DNA from 3 places in the Flavonifractor hominis genome. Region 3 is predicted to be linked to each of the others. Evidence: riboswitches for the same ligand, from Rfam matches in the RefSeq annotation. Region 3 holds a riboswitch; each other region holds the start of a gene.

Region 1 (5,717 bases), on a different contig from region 3:
GCGGAGAATATTTTTGCCGATCAGGAAGGGTTCGTCGCCGTGACAGAGGAATCGGTGATCACCCTGAATCCGGACGTTATTCTGACCATGGTGGACTACGTGGAAGATCCCGTAGCAGAAATCCTGGGGCGAACCGGCTGGGAGCATGTTACCGCCGTGGCCAACGGGGACGTGTATCTGGTCAACACGAATGCGGTATCCCTTCCCAATCTTCATGTGATCGACGGCATGAAGCAGATGGCCAAGATGATCTATCCCGAGGCATACGCAGAGATTGAAAATCCCTTTGCCGGGGAAGCTGCGGCATGAAGCGGATCGTCAAGATACTCCTTGCCGTTGCCGCGGCCCTGCTCATTCTGGTGGGCAGTATCGCCGTCGGCTCTGTGAATCTCTCTCCCGGGCAGGTGGCAGAGATTTTGATGGCCAAGCTGTCCGGCGGCTCCGGAACCGTTGACCCAAATCTGAGCGCCATCGTATGGGAGATGCGCTTTCCGAGGGCGGTGCTGGCTTTCCTTACCGGCGCGGCTCTGTCCGCCAGCGGTACAGTCATGCAGTCCATTTTGAAAAATCCGCTTGCGTCCTCCTATACTCTGGGCGTTTCCTCCGGCGCCAGCCTCTGCGCAGCTCTGGTGATGGTCACCGGCGTTACGTTCCCGCTTCTGGGGAGCCTGTTCACCCTGCCAGCAGCGGGCTTTGCCGGGGGGCTGGCCACGGTGTTTCTGGCCCTGGCCTTTGCCGCCCGGCTGGACGGCAAGATGGAGAATCAGACGGTCATCCTGGTGGGTATGGTGTTCTCTCTCTTTGTCAACGCCATTCTGACACTGATCACCGCCCTGTCCCGGGAGCACCTGCAGCAGATGGTCTTCTGGCAGATGGGCGGCTTCACCGGCCGGAACTGGTCCCATGTGGCAGTGATGTTCCCGGTTCTGGTCCTCTCCATGCTGGTATTGCAGCGCTTTACTCCGGAGATGGATATCATGAGCTTTGGAGAGGAGCAGGCCATGTCCATCGGCGTGGATCTTAAGCGGATCAAGCTCCTTTTGATCGGCATTGCCGCCCTGCTGACCGGCACGGCAGTGTCGCTGGTGGGTGTTATTGGCTTTGTGGATCTGATCGCGCCCCATGTTGTGCGGCGGATCTTCGGTTCCTCCCACCGTCTGGTGCTGCCCTTGTCCGCCTTGTTCGGCGGCACATTTCTGATGTTGGCGGAGTTGGTTTCCCGCACGGTGATGGCGCCCACGATTATTCCTGTGGGAGCCGTGACGGCACTGGTAGGCGCTCCCTTCTTCGCACTGGTGTTCTTCCGCGGCAGAAAGCTGAAATGAGGTGGAGTTTGTATGCTGCATCTGAAAAATATTTGTGCCGGATATGGAAACGGAGATATTCTGCACGAGATTACCTTTGATCTGCCTCTGGGACAAAATCTGTGCATTCTGGGGCCAAACGGCTGCGGGAAAAGCACATTGCTGCGTACCATCTCCGGTCTTCTGGACAGCCGCGGGGAACTGACCCTGGATGGAAAACCGGTGGCCGCCATGCGCCGGCCGGAGATTGCGTCTCACATAGCCATGATGAGCCAAATGAGCACCGTCTATTTTTCCTTTTCGGTCTATGAAACCGTGATGATGGGCCGGTACCAGAAGCTGCGCCGGGGACTTTTTGCATCCCCGTCCAGAGAGGACAAGCAGTGTGTGGAGCAGTATCTGCGGGCCACCGGGTTGGAGCCGCTGCGGGAACGTCAGATCTCCGAGCTGTCGGGCGGCCAGCTTCAGCGGGTATTTTTGGCCCGGACGCTGGCCCAGGAACCGGAGATCATTTTACTGGATGAACCCACCAACCACCTGGATCTGAAGCATCAGACAGAGCTGGTGAGCTATCTTAAAAACTGGTCTCAGGAAAAAGGACGGACTGTCATCGGCGTACTCCACGACATCAACCTCTCCCTGATGCTCTCCGAGCAGCTTTTGTTTTTGAAAAATGGTTCTGTGGCAGGGATGGGGCCTGCCAATATGCTTCTAACAAGAGAGTTTCTCCATGAGGTTTATGATATGGACGTAGCCTCATATATGATGGCCTCCCTCAAGCGTTGGGAGCAGGTATCTTAACGGTATTCGGACATGCAGAAAAGCACATGGCCTGTCCCTGCGTCGGGTACAGGCCATGTGCTTTTTCTATTTTTCCCAGGGCGTGTACAGACAATAGGCCGGACAGAGCTCGCCCATATAGATCCATACATTTTCTCCCATTTCGATGGGCTCCCCGAAAACCAGGTTAGGAACCATCAGCTTCAGAGTGGTGCGTTTGAGACCCTTGATGTTTTCCCCCTCCTGAGTGGGAGCCTTGCTGAAATCCTCAATCCGCTGGGCCAGATCGCTGATTCCCAGCTCCCGGGAGAGCCGGGGGATTACCTCATCCTTTACGGCGTATACCACATGATCCGGATTTTCAAACCAGGTTCGACTTATCATAACGCTTGCCTCCTGTCAGTTGGTTTTTTGCGCCAGTTTTTTGATCTCGCCATACTTGCCGATGATATAGTCATAGCCCTCCCTGCGATGGGGAATCAAGCAGCCGCTGCAATCCTTAATCCCCCCGGCAATATAGGTGAAGTTTCCGCCGCATTTATCTCCCAGTGCATACAGCGGGCAGTAGCAGAACAGGCAGTTAAAGTTTTCCGGGTCATTGGTGGAATGGCAGGGGAAGTATTCGCATTTGCTGTTGGAAAAGAACTGAAAGTGCTTTTCGGACGTCGATGATTCCATACCGCTTCTCCTTTCATTTTACTGACTGATACATCACTCATGATATACTGACCGGCGGTGAAACAGAAAAAGGAGGTGCCCGGGCGGCACCTCCTTCTGACAAAAACACGCTGGCCCTAACAAGAAGGCCAGCGAGCAAAGCAACGTACACAACGGAGGACACGCCCGCTGTTTCCCCCTGCATCCTGCCATGGTGCAAGTCTCCTGACTTACGTTATGAGAGCTTGGCTCTCTGCGTCCATTTCCTACCTTCTCACAGGGTCTTCCCCCGCAATGGCGGACTTTCGTCCAGACGGCATACGCCGCTTCGGAATGGCCTCACGTACACAGTGCCGGTCGCGCGGGACTTGGATATCCCATTCGTTTTAGCTGCTGCCTGATCCTTGTCGGCAGGATCGTTACAGCAAACAGCCACACCATGCAATAGATACAGTGATATGAAATTTTCAAACCGGCGGCAAACGCCGGGCCTGGAACCAAGAATGGATTTAAATATAGCATAGCACGCCTTGTGCAGGTTGTCAAATGCTCTTTAATTTGTTTAGAAACAGGGCTCCAAGGGCTCCTTTCTGAAGAAATTTAAAAAATAGCAAAAACAGAATAGCATTTTGATACGGCTTGTGCTATAATGCAAAAGCAACAAGGAAAATTAAATATGAAATCCGGCTTTTGTGGCAAATGCGCGACCCGGCTCTTATGAGCTGGACACGCATCCTTGTTTCTGAACAAGGGAATCAGGTGAGAATCCTGGACATGTTTCGTCCGTGACCCGTCCGTGAAAACGGCGGCAAAGGGGCGATTCTATAGCTGTGATTGTGGAGCAAATCCGTTTTCTGCGAAAGCAGGTCACTGGCGGCTGTAATGGCTTAGCTGGGAAGGCGGCGGATTTGCGTTGGCGGGCATAGCTCCGCCTGGACACATCAGTCAGAAGACCTACTAAGAGCTTACCCCCGGATCTCCGGGGCTGCTCTGACAAAAAATGCCTTATGCGGCAGCACGTTTGTGCTGTCGCTTTCACGCAGTGACGACACAGGAGCGGACAGAATTGTCCGCTCCTTTTTTGTCAGGTACGGCCCCGTTCCAAAAGCCCTGTTTTTTGAAAACAGTTTTTATAAAAATGGTTTGAAGGAGTGGAGCTTTGTGAAAAAAAGGATTCTTTCGTTTTTTCTGGTGCTGTGCCTGACCCTTGGACTTCTGCCGTCAACGGCACTGGCCTCCGGTACGGCGCAGCCGGTGTCCAGCGTCGGTGAGTTTGCCGCCATGGAGCCGGGTGGGGATTATATTTTGACAAGTGACATTACAGTGTCCGCCCCCTATGGTCAGGCCTTCAGCGGCAGCTTTGACGGCGGAGGGCACAAGGTGACCCTCGCCATCTCCGGCGACAGCAAGCTGGGGCTCTTTTCTGAGCTGTCCTCCGGCGCGACCGTCCGCAATGTCATTACTGACGGTTCGGTCAGCGGTACCAGTCAGGTGGGCGGCATCGCGGGCCTCAGCTCCGGTACGATTGAAAACTGTTTGAATACGGCGTCCATCACCGCCGGCAGCAAGTATGCGGGCGGCATCGCAGGACAGTGTACCGGCGGCAGTATCACCGGCTGCGGCAATACCGGAAGTGTGGCGCTCAGCGGAACTGACCAGTACGCTGGCGGCATTGCCGGTCAAACCAAGGCCACTGCCATTACCAACTGCTATAACCAGGGTGAGATTTCCAGTCAACGGAACCGTTCCGGTGCAAACCTGGGCGGTATCGTCGGCTACGCAGGAGATGATTACGGTCGCGGCAGCAGCCTGAACAACTGTTATAGCACCGGCGCCATTACCGTGCAGGAAAAGGCTACCAATTTTGGTGCCATTGCCGGATGGATGTACAATTCCACATCGGAAAACTGCTATTATCTGGATAGCAGCTGTACCATCGGTATCAATGGTAATGACCAGACGGTTGCCGCTAAAACATCGGAGGAGATGAAGGGTGCGGACTTTGCCGCCGTGTTGGGCGAGGGCTTCCGGGTAAAGACCGGGGACTATCCGGTCCTGTCCTGGCAGATCTCGACCGCTTCCGCTGTGTTTACCATCGCGCCGTCCAATGCTGAGCTGACCATCCGCAGCAGCGACAGCGTCGTGTACTCCTCCAGCCAGGGGGAGACGCGAATCGCGGCCCTGGCCGCCGGCAGCTACAACTATACGGTCAGCTGTGAGGGCTATACATCCCAGAACGGAGCACTTACCATTTCCGAAGAGCAGGCCAACAGCAGTGCGGAAATCCGGGTAGATCCCATCACACTGGGGCTGGATAACAACCGGTGGGGAACCCTGCGCTTCCAGGTTGAAGGCGCGGAGGATTATACAATTACCGTGACGCTGGACAGCCAGGAAATAACCGCTGGGGAAGACGGAACTTATACGCTGCTCCTGGACAAGACCTATGACTACGTGGTGACACCGACATCGGAGCAGGTGGAAGGCGCGCAGGGAAGTGTCACTCTTTCAGAGAGCAAAATTGAGACGGTTTCCCTGAAAACGGTCACCGACATTGCGGTCAAAACTCTGCCGAACAAAACGGACTATTATGTTGGCGACACGCTGAATCCTGCCGGCCTTGTGGTAACAGTCAGCTACTCCGACGGCTCCACCCGGGAGATTTCCGAGGGCTTCACCGTCAACGGATTTGATTCCTCGGCAGCCGGGGAGAAAACCGTTACGGTCACCTATTGCGGAAGCAAGGCAACATTCCAGGTTACCGTGTCGGAGAAGCCCTTCCCCAGCGCTGTATTCAACGCTCTGGTCGGGAAAGCCCAGGTGGTATACACCCATAACGACAAGTATCAAGGAGAGCCCGGTCAGGAGTTTGTGGAGGAGGACGGCGTTCTCCGCTCCAACAGCAAGGGGCAGGGCAATTCGCAGGTCACCGTGACCATTACGATCGACGAATCCGTTGCCCAAGGCAGTCTTTCC
Region 2 (5,717 bases), on a different contig from region 3:
GGCGTAGGGGTGGGTGGCGTCCACCACGTGGGTGAAGGGCCGGGATGCCATGAGCTGTTCCATCCCCTCCCGGTCCAGGCGGCCCACATGGGCCTCGCTTTCCGGGGGCAGGAGGGTCTCGCCGTACTCGGTGGCCACGCACACCAGGGTCGGGATGCCCCGCTCCAGCAGCCACCCGGCCAGTTCCCGGCCCTCGGCGGTGCCGCCAAAGAGCAGAATCTTCATCTCACTCCCCCCGCTGGAGGTAGCCCCGGGGGGTGACCATTTTTCCGCTCAGCACCTTGGTCTGGCTGTTGCCGATGAACACGGTGGTGAACATATCCACCTGGGTGTCCCGCAGCTGGGCCAGTGTGAGGAGCTGCCCCTCTTCCCCCTCCCGGCCGATGTTGCGGACGGTGCCGCACACGGTGTCGGGGGCCTTCTCTCGCAGCAGGATGTCGCAGGCCCGCCGGAGGTAGTCCGGCCGGCTTTTGCTGGAGGGGTTGTAGAGGCAGATCACAAAGTCCGCCTGGGCGGCGGCGCTCAAACGCTTCTCGATCTTCTCCCAGGGGGTGAGCAGGTCGGACAGGGAGATCACCGCAAAGTCGTGAGTCAGGGGGGCTCCCAGCACGGCGGCCCCGCCGCAGGCGGCGGTGATGCCGGGCACCACTTCGATCTCGATGGGGTCGTACTCCTGGGCCACCTCGTAAATGAGCCCCGCCATACCGTACACCCCGGAGTCCCCGGAGCACACCACCGCCACGTCCTTGCCGGTGAGGGCGGCCTCCACGGCGGCCCGGCAGCGGTCCACCTCCCGGCGCATGCCGGTGGAGAGCACCGCTTTCTCCGGGAAATCCGGCCGGACCAGCTCGATATAAGCGGTATAGCCCACGATGAGATCGCACCCCTCCAAAGCCGCTCTGGCCCGGCCGGTGAGGTCGGCCCCGCCGCCGGGACCCAGTCCGATGACCGTTACTTTCATAGTATCTTCCTTCCCGCCACCGCCACGGTGACGCCGTTTTTTGCCTGTTTGGGCACCAGGATGGCCCCGCCTGCCCGCACGGCCGCCCGCTCGCACACATTGTCCACTCCGGTGACCCCTTTTACGAAGGCCGAGGGGGTGAAGTCCCCCTCGGCGGCCGCCAGCTCCGCGGCCGAATAAACCGACAGGGGCAGGTGGTGGGCGGCGCAGAAGTCCAGCAGGCCGGGCTCGTTCTGTTTCAGATCAATGGTGGCCACCCGGACCACCGCCTGCGGCTCATACCCCGCCAGGGCGGCAGACACCGCCTCCTCAATGGCCGCCTGGGGCGTCCCCCTCTTGCAGCCGATGCCTAAAATCAATCCTTTGGGAGCCAGACGCAGGGTACGGTCAAAGGGGCCCTCCCCGGTTTTCCAGGTGACCCACACCCCGATTTCCGCCGTTCCCTCAGTGAGGCCCTCCGGACAACCGTGGCCGAAGTCGCTGGCAAAGCCCACGCCCTTTCCTTCCAGCAGGGCGGCGGACACCTCTTTGGCCAGCACCCGGTCGGTGAGGACCATGTCCCGCTCCCTGGCCCACACGTCCACGGCGAACAGGCCGTTGACGTCGGTGGCGGTGGAGATCGCCGCCTGGCCACCGGTGAGTGCCGCCACCCGGAGGGCCAGTGCATTGGCCCCTCCCACGTGGCCGGAGAGCAGTGCAACGGCAAACCGCCCCGCCTCGTCCACACTGACCACGGCGGGGTCGGTAAATTTATCCTTCACATGGGGGGCGATGGCCCGGACGGCGATGCCGCAGGCACCCACAAAGAGGAGGGCGTCCTTTTCCCCCCACATCCGGGTGGTCCAGTCCGCCAGGCTGTCGTAGGCCTCCGCCCCCACCTCACCGGCAAACCGGGCGGGGACGTGGAGGGATGCGTTCAGCCCCTCCGCCAGAGTTTTCCCCAGCGCCGCCCCCCGGCGGGTGAACGCGATGACCGCCGCTGTCACTGGCTTGCCTCCCGGAATTCATGGGTAAAGGTGGGGTCATACAGCTTGGACCGTTCGTATTTTTCCCCAAGGAAATTACCAATTGTAATCAACGCTGTCTTGGTGACCTTGTTCTCCCGGGCGGTTTGGGCCAGTGTGGACACGGTGCAGCGGTACACTTTTTCCTCCGGCCAGGTGGCCTTGTACACGATGGCCGCCGGAGTGTCGGGTGGATAGCCGCCCGCCGCCAGCTCTTTTTCCACATCCTCCAGCAGTCCGGTGGACAAAAAGAGCACCATGGTGCAGCCGTGGGAGGCCATCTTCCGCAGCTGCTCCCCCTCGGGCACCGGGGTGCGGCCCGCCATGCGGGTGATGATAACCGACTGTGATACGTCGGGCAGAGTATACTCTGCGCAAAGGGCGGCGGCGGCCCCGGAGAAGGAGGACACGCCGGGGGTCACGTCGTAGGAGATGCCCAGCTTATCCAGTTCGTCCATCTGCTCCCGGTGGGCGCCGTAGAGGGAGGGGTCGCCGGTGTGGAGCCGGACAGTGGTTCCGCCGTTTTCCTCGGTGGCCTTCATGACGGCGATCACTTCCTCCAGGGTCATCCTGGCGCTGTCATACACCTGACAGCCCTCTTTTTTATAGTCCAGCAGGGCGGGGTTGACCAGGGACCCGGCGTAGATGATCACGTCGGCCTCCCCCAGCAGCCTGGCCCCCCGGACGGTGATGAGGTCGGCCCCGCCGGGGCCCGCGCCGATGAAATGTACCATATCTTCCTCCTATCCCCGGTGGAGGGCCAGCAGCCGGTCCGCCCCCGATGTCTTTGCTAACAGTCCATATTGATTGGAGAAGAAAACCGCCTGGATCTCCAACTCCGGCCCCGCCCGATGGCGGAGCTGCTCCTCCAGGGCCGCCCCGATGGAGGCCATCACCGGCTCCAGCAGGCCGGCATCCTTTAACAGCTCCACCCCCGCGTCGGTGGTGGGGCTCCGGAACAAGGCCCGCAGCAGCTCCGGCGAACCGCCCGCCAGGGCGGCGTGGGCGGTGAGGGTCTCCCGCCGCCCGTCGGCCACGGCGGAGTGGGTGTTCATGCTCCCGGCGGCCACTTTGATGAGCTTGCCCAGGTGCCCCACCAGCAGCAGGGAGGAAAAGCCCAGAGCGGCGGCATGGTCGATGGCGTGGCCCACGTAGTTGCTGCAGGTGCAGCGGTGGGTCAGGTCCAGGCCCAGGGTCTGGCGGGCAAAGGCGTCCCCGTAGTTGCCGGGGGTCATCAGCAGGTCGGTCACCCCGGCGGCCTTTGCCATGTCCTGTTCCAGATACAGCGAGTCGATGAGGGCGGCCTCGCTCATGGGCCGGACGATGCCGCTGGTGCCCAAAATGGAGATGCCCCCCTCAATGCCCAGCCGGGGGTTGAAGGTGCGCTGGGCCAGCTTCTCCCCCTCCGGCACGGAGATGGTCACCGCCAGTCCTCCCCCATAGTCTGCCCCGGCCATGACCTGTTTCACCATGCGTTCGATCATCCGCCGGGGGGTGGAGTTGATGGCGGCCTGCCCCACCGGCTGATCCAGGCCGGGCCGGGTCACCCGGCCCACCCCTACGCCGCCGTCGATGGTGACGCCGGGGGTATCCCTCCGCTCCACCCGGGCGCAGATCAGGGCCCCGTCGGTGACGTCCGGGTCGTCCCCCCCGTCCTTCCGGACGGCGCAGGCGGCCCAATCCCGTCCGGCGGCGTGGTCCAGCAGCTCGGCCTCCACCGTGATGCCGGCGGGGGTTTCCACCCGGACGGCGGGCAGCGTCTCCCCGGTGAGGAGCAGCCGGGCGGCTCCGGCGGCGGCGGCCGCGGCGCAGGTGCCGGTGGTATAGCCGCAGCGCAGCTTTTCCTTCCCCACAGGGAGGTAGACCTCCAGTTTCGCCATGCCGCACCCTCCTTTCAAAAGGAAAAGCCCTCCCGTGAATGAGGGAGGGCCTTTGTCCAGGACCTGCCGCACCTCTCCACCTCAGAGCTACGCAAACGCCCCCTGCAGTGGGTCTCCTGGCTTGCGCTTCCTCCTCCGGCGCGCCTTCTCAGCCCTTATGGGCCAATGGCTTGTGCGCCTTCGTCCACGCTTACAGTAGAGGTAAGACTGCGCCGGATTTTCACCGGCTTCCCCGTGCGGCAATGCCGCGGCTGCAGGTGCTTTCAATTTTGCCTGATCATTATATCAGTTCGACGGAAAAAAGTAAAGGTAAAGCGGATGATTCTGCCGTTTTTCACAAGGCTCACTCGTGGAGCTTGCCAGCGATCAGCATGGGCACAAAGAGCCCCAGTGCCGCCCCCAGGGTGAGCCACAGCCTGCCATCAGCCCACACCTCAGGTGCAACCCACTGCAGAAACAGGTAGAGCAGGGGGAACACCACCGGCGTGAGGAGCAGCCACCAGCGGGCGGCCCCCATCAGGTGCGGCCAGTTCCGGTTGCTGATGCGCACCCCGGCCAGGTTCATCCGGAAGGGCCCGCTGCTGAAGGAGCTGATGTGGTTCTGGTCGTAATAGGCGGGCAGCACATCCGGGGCGAACAGGCAGACCCAGGCCCCGAAAAGCAGGCACAGCCCCTCCACGGTCCCCAGGTCATTCCACAGCACCGGCCAGGAAAAGCCCGCCTGCCGCAGCACCAGCAGCTCAAGCAGCGTCAGCGCCGCCGACAGCGCGAACAGGACGCCCCGCTGCCTCCGGTCCTGCCACTTCTGCTGCCGCTGGGTACCGGAGAGCTCCAGGGAGCTTGTCACCAGTTCCTCCACCTGGTCCACCGGCAGGCTTTCCGCCGCCAGCCGCTCTCCCCGGAGCAGCTCGGTCACCGTCACCCCCAGGTTCTCCGCCAGCGGGGTGAGCAGGGCGATGTCGGGCAGGCTCAGCCCCCGCTCCCACTTGCTCACCGCTTTATCCGACACATAGAGCCGCCCGGCCAGTTCCTTCTGGGTCAGCCCCTTTTCTTTCCGCAGTTGCACCAGGAAGGCCCCAAAGGCCTCCCGGTCGATCTCAAACATAGACACGTCCTCCTTCCTCCCGCTATTTTAGGCCCGTCGGGGCAGATCTGGCAACCGACCAGCGGTAGAGTAGAGCAAAAACGTGCCGCGGAAGGGCCTTCCGCGGCACGTTTTTCAGCGTTCCATTACAAAATTGGTCAGCAGCACACCGTGGCGCTCCACCTGCTGCTCCTTTACCACCCGCCAGCCCCGCTTCTCAAAAAAGGGCTTGGCGGTGCGGGAGGCGTGGGTGAGCCTGGCACCAGCCAGGGCGTCGCACAGGGCCGTGGCCACGCCCCGGCCCTGGTAATCCTTGTGGACGTACAGCCGGTCCAGATAGCCCCCCTCGGCCAGATCGGCAAAACCTATAAGGACCCCATCCTCCTCCGCCACCAGGGTGGTGTGGGCCAGGAAGGAGGCGTCCCAGGCCGCCAGATCCACCTGTCCGTCGGCCCAGGCGTCCAGCTGTTGCCGGGTATAGTCCCGGGCGTTGACGGTGTGGACTGTGTCATAAAACAGCTGGGCCAAGACCGGGCAGTCGGCGCTGCGGTAAGTTCTCAGGTGCATGGCTCACCTCCGCCGGCGCAGGCGGCGGCCCCGCTCCAGCAGTGCCTCCCCCTGGGCGAACAGCCCCAGCATCAGGCGCATCACCGTATAGGACACGCCCAAAAAAGTCAGCAGAATCAGGGTGCTCTGGACGGTGAGGGGACTCAGGCCAAAGCTGTTGCCGAAGCAGAAGATGGCCACGGCCGACGCGGCGGCCATGGCGCCCCAGACCACCCGCCGCT
Region 3 (5,717 bases):
GCAGCCGCTTTTTCGCACCAGCTCCATGAGCTGCAGCTGGTACTTGATATCCAGGTGGTTGGTGGGCTCATCCAGCACCAGCACGGCGGTCTGTTGGGCCAGGGCGCGGGCGATGAGCACCCGCTGCTTCTCCCCGCCGGACAGCGTGATGAAGCCCTGCTTCCGGAGAGGCGACAGCCCGGTGAGGTCAAGGATCTCACCCACCAGCGCCCAGTCCTCCCGGCTGTCGGTTTCCAGCAGGCGCTTGCGGGCCTGCCGGCCCATCATCACAACTTCTTCCACCGTAAAGTCAAAGGCGGCCTCCTGCTCCTGCACCATGACGGCCATGCGCTGGGCCATCTCCCGGTTGCTCATGGACAGCAGGTCCTCGCCGCACAGGGTGATGGCGCCCCTTTGGGGGCGCAGGACTTTATACAGGTTCTTCAGGAAGGTGGACTTGCCGCTGCCGTTGGGTCCGATGAGGCCGACAAATTCCCCCTCTGTCACCTGAAAATCCACGCCGCGGAGGATCTCGCGGCTGCCGGCGGCGTAATGTATCTCGTTTGCGGTAATCACAGCGGTACCCTCCAGCTAAAACTCATAGCGCCGGACGCGGATCATCCACAGGAACAGGGGCGCTCCCAGGAAGGCCGTCAGAATGCCGATGGGAAGCTCCGCCGGCGGCTTGATCATGCGGGCGCCCACATCCACCCAGATGAGAAAGATCGCGCCGGTGAGCATCGAGATCGGGATCAGCTTCCGGTGGTCCGGCCCCACCACGGAGCGGACCAGGTGGGGAATCACCAGCCCCACAAAGCCGATGCAGCCGCTGACCGCCACGGAAGAGGCGGTCAAAAGGGCCGTTATGACAATCAGCAGATTGCGAACGACATTCAGGTTGACGCCCAGGGTGATGGCGGAGCTATCCCCCATCATCATGGCGTTGAGGGACTTCGACAGCGCCAGCATCAGGAGGAAGGCCGGGGGCACCAGGCAGAGCAGCAGGGGCAGATCCTCCCATTCGGCGCTGCCAAGGCCGCCCAGCATCCAGAAGGTCGCCTCCCGGACGGCGGCGTCATCCGGTGCGGTGTAGACGATGTAGTTGGTGAAGGCCTGAAACATGGCCGAAACTGCGACGCCCACCAAAATCAGGCGGATGGGGGTGACAGAGCCGCGGCTTTTGGCCAGGAGATAGACCAGCAGGATGGAAACCAGCGCACCGGCAAAGGCGCCCATGGATACGGACAGCTTTCCCAGCACCGGAACGGACACGCCCAGCAGCATCGCCAGCACGGCACCCAGGGAGGCACCGGAGGAGATCCCCAGCACATACGGCTCTGCCAGCGGATTTTTGGTGAAGGCCTGCATGCCGACGCCGGAGAGCGTCAGCGCCGCCCCGATCAGCGCGCCCAGCAGAACCCGGGGCGCACGAAGGAACCAGACGATGTTCTGCGTGCTCTCCCGGATGCTCTCCAGCGGCGCTGTCTGACCGGTAAAAATCCCGGACAGGCGGTGGAACATCACCCGGTAGACGTCGGAAAAGCGGATGGAAACCGGCCCTAATCCGATGCCGAGAATGACGGAAACGACGAGCAGGCCAAGCAGAACCAAACAGGATGCCAGCGTATGCCGCTTCACCAGGTTGCAGAATCGCTTCATCGCTTCAAATCAAAAGCAGTCGGGATGGAACGCCTGCGCGAATTTCTCCACGGTGTCGCCGGTCATGGAGCTGGCAAATACTTCGCACAGCTTGACGGAGATAATCCGGTCGTTCTGGATGGCGGGCACCGTAGCCAGAGCGGGGTTTTCCTTCAGCTGGGCAATCTTCTCATCCAGAGAGGTGTCGCCGTAGTCGTTGATGACGATGACTTCCGGGGCGCGCTCCACAACGCTCTCCCAACTGACGGTGGCCCAGGTAGTGTCCAGGTCGTTGAAGATGTTGGTGCCGCCGGCGTGCTCAATGAGCTTGGAGGTAAAGTTGTTGCCGCAGGTGTAGGCACCTTCCTCCTGCGCCATATCAAAGACGAAGACCTTCGTGGCCTCCTGGCCGGCAACCGCCTCCTCTGCGGCGGCAATCTGGGCCTTCATGGCGCTGACGATCTCCTCCGCCTTGTCCTCCACCTGGAAGATGCGGCCGAGATTGTAGAAATCCTCATACACCACATCCACGTCCGCACCCACGGTATAGCCCTCGATGGAGGACAGGGACATGATGCCGTACTGGGAGAGGGTGTCATGCTCGGTGTTGTACTTTTCGGTAAAAGAGCTGGAGCGGCCGTAGACGAAGTCCGGCTCCAAATCCAAAATGGTTTCCAGAGAGATATAGGTTTCCGCTACCGAAGGGATGGCCTTATACTCGGCGTCCCATTGGGGGTTAATATCGGAGTTGGTATAGGCTGTGGCGATGATTTTGTCCCCAAGGCCCAAAGCCATCAGCTGGTCGCCCGCATTGGCGTTGGCCGCGATGACCCGCTCCGGCACATGGGTAAAGGTAACCTCCGCGCCGTCCTTGGTGGTCAGGGTAAAGGGGAAGCCGCTCTCCGTTTCTGTACCGTCGTCCGTCACAGTGGGTTCTTCCGTTTGGGAATTGCCACTGTCTGTGTTGTCCGTCTGGTTTTGGGATGCTGTGCCGCAGGCGGACAGGCTCAGCAGGAGCAGCAGCGTCAGGAACATGGCTGTCAGTCGTTTCATGACAAAGAATCTCCTTCTATTCACATGGTTTTCTCTAAATATATGGTATGAGGAATCGTATCTTGGCTGCGTGTCCCCTCCTTCTTGGGTCAAAATTGCCGCAAAAAAGCCCTGCTTTCGTCGGCAGAAAGCAGGACTGTGGCCGCTGGGCGGAATAAGAAATATTCCCTCCGCATCAGCGGCATACAGATGGACTCTTTCTGCGGAAGACTCCCATCTTTTCAGCACAGGCAGCAGGTTTCCTGACTTATGGATCGTCGCCGGGCCGCGTCTTCTCGCGAATATCGCAATGACATATGCGGCCGGCTCCCCATTTACAGTGACCGGATCGTTCGGGATTCCCACCCGATTCCCTTTTACCCGCCAATGGCGGCACTGCGTGGGCTATTCAGCTGTTGTGGTTCAGCGTCCCTTATCTTACCACGTTTGCAGGATTTGTCAAGCGCAATCCAGCCTGCGGCAATGCCTGCCGGTATCAATTCGCCGGTGATGGCGAAATGCGGACACCCGGCGCACCACTGAATTCGCAAGAACGGACACTTGTTTTTAGCAAAATTTGAGATAAAATAAAGATGCAGTCAGTCCTGCGGGGCATATACGGAGCAGCAAGCCCATGCGTGTTGACGCAGGAGCCGCATACAAAAAGGAATCATGAAGGGCCATGGCCCTTCATGCGTGGGTTACACCCACGCATGATTTCCCTCTGTCATAGGAAACCCAGACAACTGCATAGAGAAGATCCGGCTTTTGTGGCAAATGCGCGACCCGTTCCGGAGTGCCGGAGCGGACACGCATCCTTGTTCGGCTGAACAAGGGAATCAGGTGAAATTCCTGTACATGTTTTGCAGCAGGAACCGCAGCGAAAGCGGCGGCGACGTGCAATTCCATAGCTGTGATTGTGAAGTATATCCGTTTTCTGTGAAAACGGGCCACTGAGGAAGCCTAAGGGGGCGGAGGGCATGCGCAAGTCAGAATAACAAGGACAAGCAGACAAAGAGAGCGGGTTGTGGGAAAGTTCAAAACTTATCCTACTTTTTGTGAGCATGTTTTGTGGATTACCGGGTGAAACAGCTTTGTGCTGTGTAGCCCAGTACTTTTTTGAGAATTGATCTGGCTGTGGCCAGGTGTGTTTTGATGCAATCAAAGCATACCAATATGCTTTAAATAATGTAGCGATTAAAGGAAAGAGGGTCGAGTGCTATGAAAAAAATCATTCGCAGTGTTCTGTTGCTCGTATTGTCGCTGACGGTGCTGCTTATACCAGCTCTTGCGGCCGACTGGCCGCAGTTTTTGGGAGATCCGGGGGCGCAGGGAGTATCCGACGGCCACAGCGCGGTCAGCGGCGCAGATCTGATGCTGCGATGGGAGAAGAATACCGGAAACACCTGGGATGATGTACCAGGGACTCCCATTGTAATGGGAGATTTTGTCTATTATTACAGCTCTCAATATCTGAGAAAACTGGATCTGGCCACGGGGGAAGAAGTGAAAACTGCCAGGATTTATGGCGAGCCGGTAAACCAGTTTTTTATTGATATCGCTTTCGGCGACGGTATGATTTTTGTGCCCTGTCAGGTCAACAATCTGGACGACGGTACCGGCGTGAACGGCTGCTTTTTCCGTGTGTTTGACGCCGACACGCTGGAACAACTTTATGTTACAGAGTCCATAGCCACCGGACAGATGCAGTCGCCAGTTATGTACCATAATGGTTATTTTGTGACTGGCACCTATGGCCGTAACGGCGTTTACGCCTGCTTCACAGCAAAAGATGAGGATACCGCACGCGGCGATGAGGTGAAAAAAGCAGAATGGATTGTGGAATCTGACAGCAAATACGGCTTCAGCTTCAACGGCGCGGCGTTTGTGGGAAAGCACTGCTATTTTGGCTGTGGCAGTACGCTTTATGTGGTCGACTATAAGACCGGCGATACACGTACCTTTGATATCGGCGAAGGTTATGCGATAAAATCCACCATTACATATAGTGCTGAGACCGAGAGATTGTATGTGGCTTCCAATCATCCCACAGATGGTGCATCCATATTCTCCTATGCGCTGACTGCTGCTGGAATGCCCGATCCAACGACGGCGTTGGAGTGGGTATCACATACAAAGGGCGGCGGCACACAGTCCACGCCGGTCGTGCATAATGGCCGGCTTTACATCGGCGGCGGCGGGTATACCATGGGCTCCGCAGAGCCATTTCATGTGATTGATGCGGAAACCATGAAGGAGATCTATTCTGTTCCCATTCTGACTAAGGGATCCGCAGGCATTTCTACGGCATATGCCACAGACGAGAACGGCCAAATGATTTATCTGTATCTGGTCCCCTATGCGCCTAAGGATGAAACAGTATCTCAGATGTGGATTTTGACGGACCGCCAGGGACAGACAAAACCGGAATATGAAATTGTGGATGGGATCGGCCGCAGGCAATACTGCTCCCAGAGCGTGATCGTTGCGAAAGACGGCTCCCTGATTTGGTATAACGACGCAGGACGGATTTACTGCTATGAGAACGCGGCAAACATGGAGCCCGGCATATTTCGCGATACAAAGAACCACTGGGCAAAGGACCAGATTGCGTTGCTGGCAGGCGAGGATATCCTCAATGGAACGGGAGACGGCTATTTCTCCCCGGAGACGAAGGTGACCCGTTCCCAGTTTGTGCAGATGCTTTCCAAATTCTCAGGCGAAGATTGTTCTGCATATACAACTGATGAGTTTGCTGATGTCGGTTCCGGTGACTGGTATGCTCCGGCGGTTGCTTGGGCTGTTGAGCATGGGATTACCACAGGCAGCGGAAACGGACTTTTCTCGCCCAATGCACCAATCACACGGCAGGATATGGCGGTTATGCTCCAGCGGTATGTGGAGAAAGTAGCCAAGGAAGAGCTGCCGCAGGAAAATGCGATACTGGAGTTTACAGATGCATCGTCCATCGCAGTCTATGCGAAAGATGCGGTGGCAGCAATGCAGACGGCCGGCATCATCAATGGCATTTCCGACGGCGGCAGTTATCGTTTTGCGCCTGAGGCTCA

The links. A riboswitch is a leader RNA that binds a small molecule or an ion and turns the genes downstream of it on or off. The one in region 3 is predicted to bind cobalamin.
Region 1: it holds a riboswitch for cobalamin, as region 3 does, so the genes downstream of both, WMO45_RS05915 (S-layer homology domain-containing protein) here and WMO45_RS03665 (ABC transporter substrate-binding protein) in region 3, are expected to answer to the same signal.
Region 2: it holds a riboswitch for cobalamin, as region 3 does, so the genes downstream of both, cbiD (cobalt-precorrin-5B (C(1))-methyltransferase CbiD) here and WMO45_RS03665 (ABC transporter substrate-binding protein) in region 3, are expected to answer to the same signal.

What each region holds. Positions count from the first base shown of each region.
Region 1 is NZ_JBBMFT010000002.1:344,611-350,327, forward strand. Features, by position in the region: gene WMO45_RS05890 (ABC transporter substrate-binding protein) at 1-309, shown strand, start outside; gene WMO45_RS05895 (FecCD family ABC transporter permease) at 306-1,325, shown strand; gene WMO45_RS05900 (ABC transporter ATP-binding protein) at 1,338-2,105, shown strand; gene WMO45_RS05905 (hypothetical protein) at 2,172-2,468, opposite strand; gene WMO45_RS05910 (cysteine-rich small domain-containing protein) at 2,484-2,762, opposite strand; cobalamin riboswitch at 3,454-3,714, shown strand; gene WMO45_RS05915 (S-layer homology domain-containing protein) at 3,903-5,717, shown strand, end outside.
Region 2 is NZ_JBBMFT010000005.1:47,129-52,845, reverse strand. Features, by position in the region: gene cobK (precorrin-6A reductase) at 1-225, opposite strand, end outside; gene cobJ (precorrin-3B C(17)-methyltransferase) at 227-961, opposite strand; gene WMO45_RS09455 (cobalt-precorrin 5A hydrolase) at 958-1,947, opposite strand; gene cobM (precorrin-4 C(11)-methyltransferase) at 1,944-2,699, opposite strand; gene cbiD (cobalt-precorrin-5B (C(1))-methyltransferase CbiD) at 2,709-3,845, opposite strand; cobalamin riboswitch at 3,935-4,116, opposite strand; gene WMO45_RS09440 (helix-turn-helix domain-containing protein) at 4,189-4,950, opposite strand; gene WMO45_RS09435 (GNAT family N-acetyltransferase) at 5,065-5,496, opposite strand; gene WMO45_RS09430 (cation-translocating P-type ATPase) at 5,500-5,717, opposite strand, start outside.
Region 3 is NZ_JBBMFT010000001.1:723,486-729,202, forward strand. Features, by position in the region: gene WMO45_RS03655 (ABC transporter ATP-binding protein) at 1-555, opposite strand, end outside; gene WMO45_RS03660 (FecCD family ABC transporter permease) at 571-1,638, opposite strand; gene WMO45_RS03665 (ABC transporter substrate-binding protein) at 1,648-2,670, opposite strand; cobalamin riboswitch at 2,886-3,065, opposite strand; gene WMO45_RS03670 (S-layer homology domain-containing protein) at 3,871-5,717, shown strand, end outside.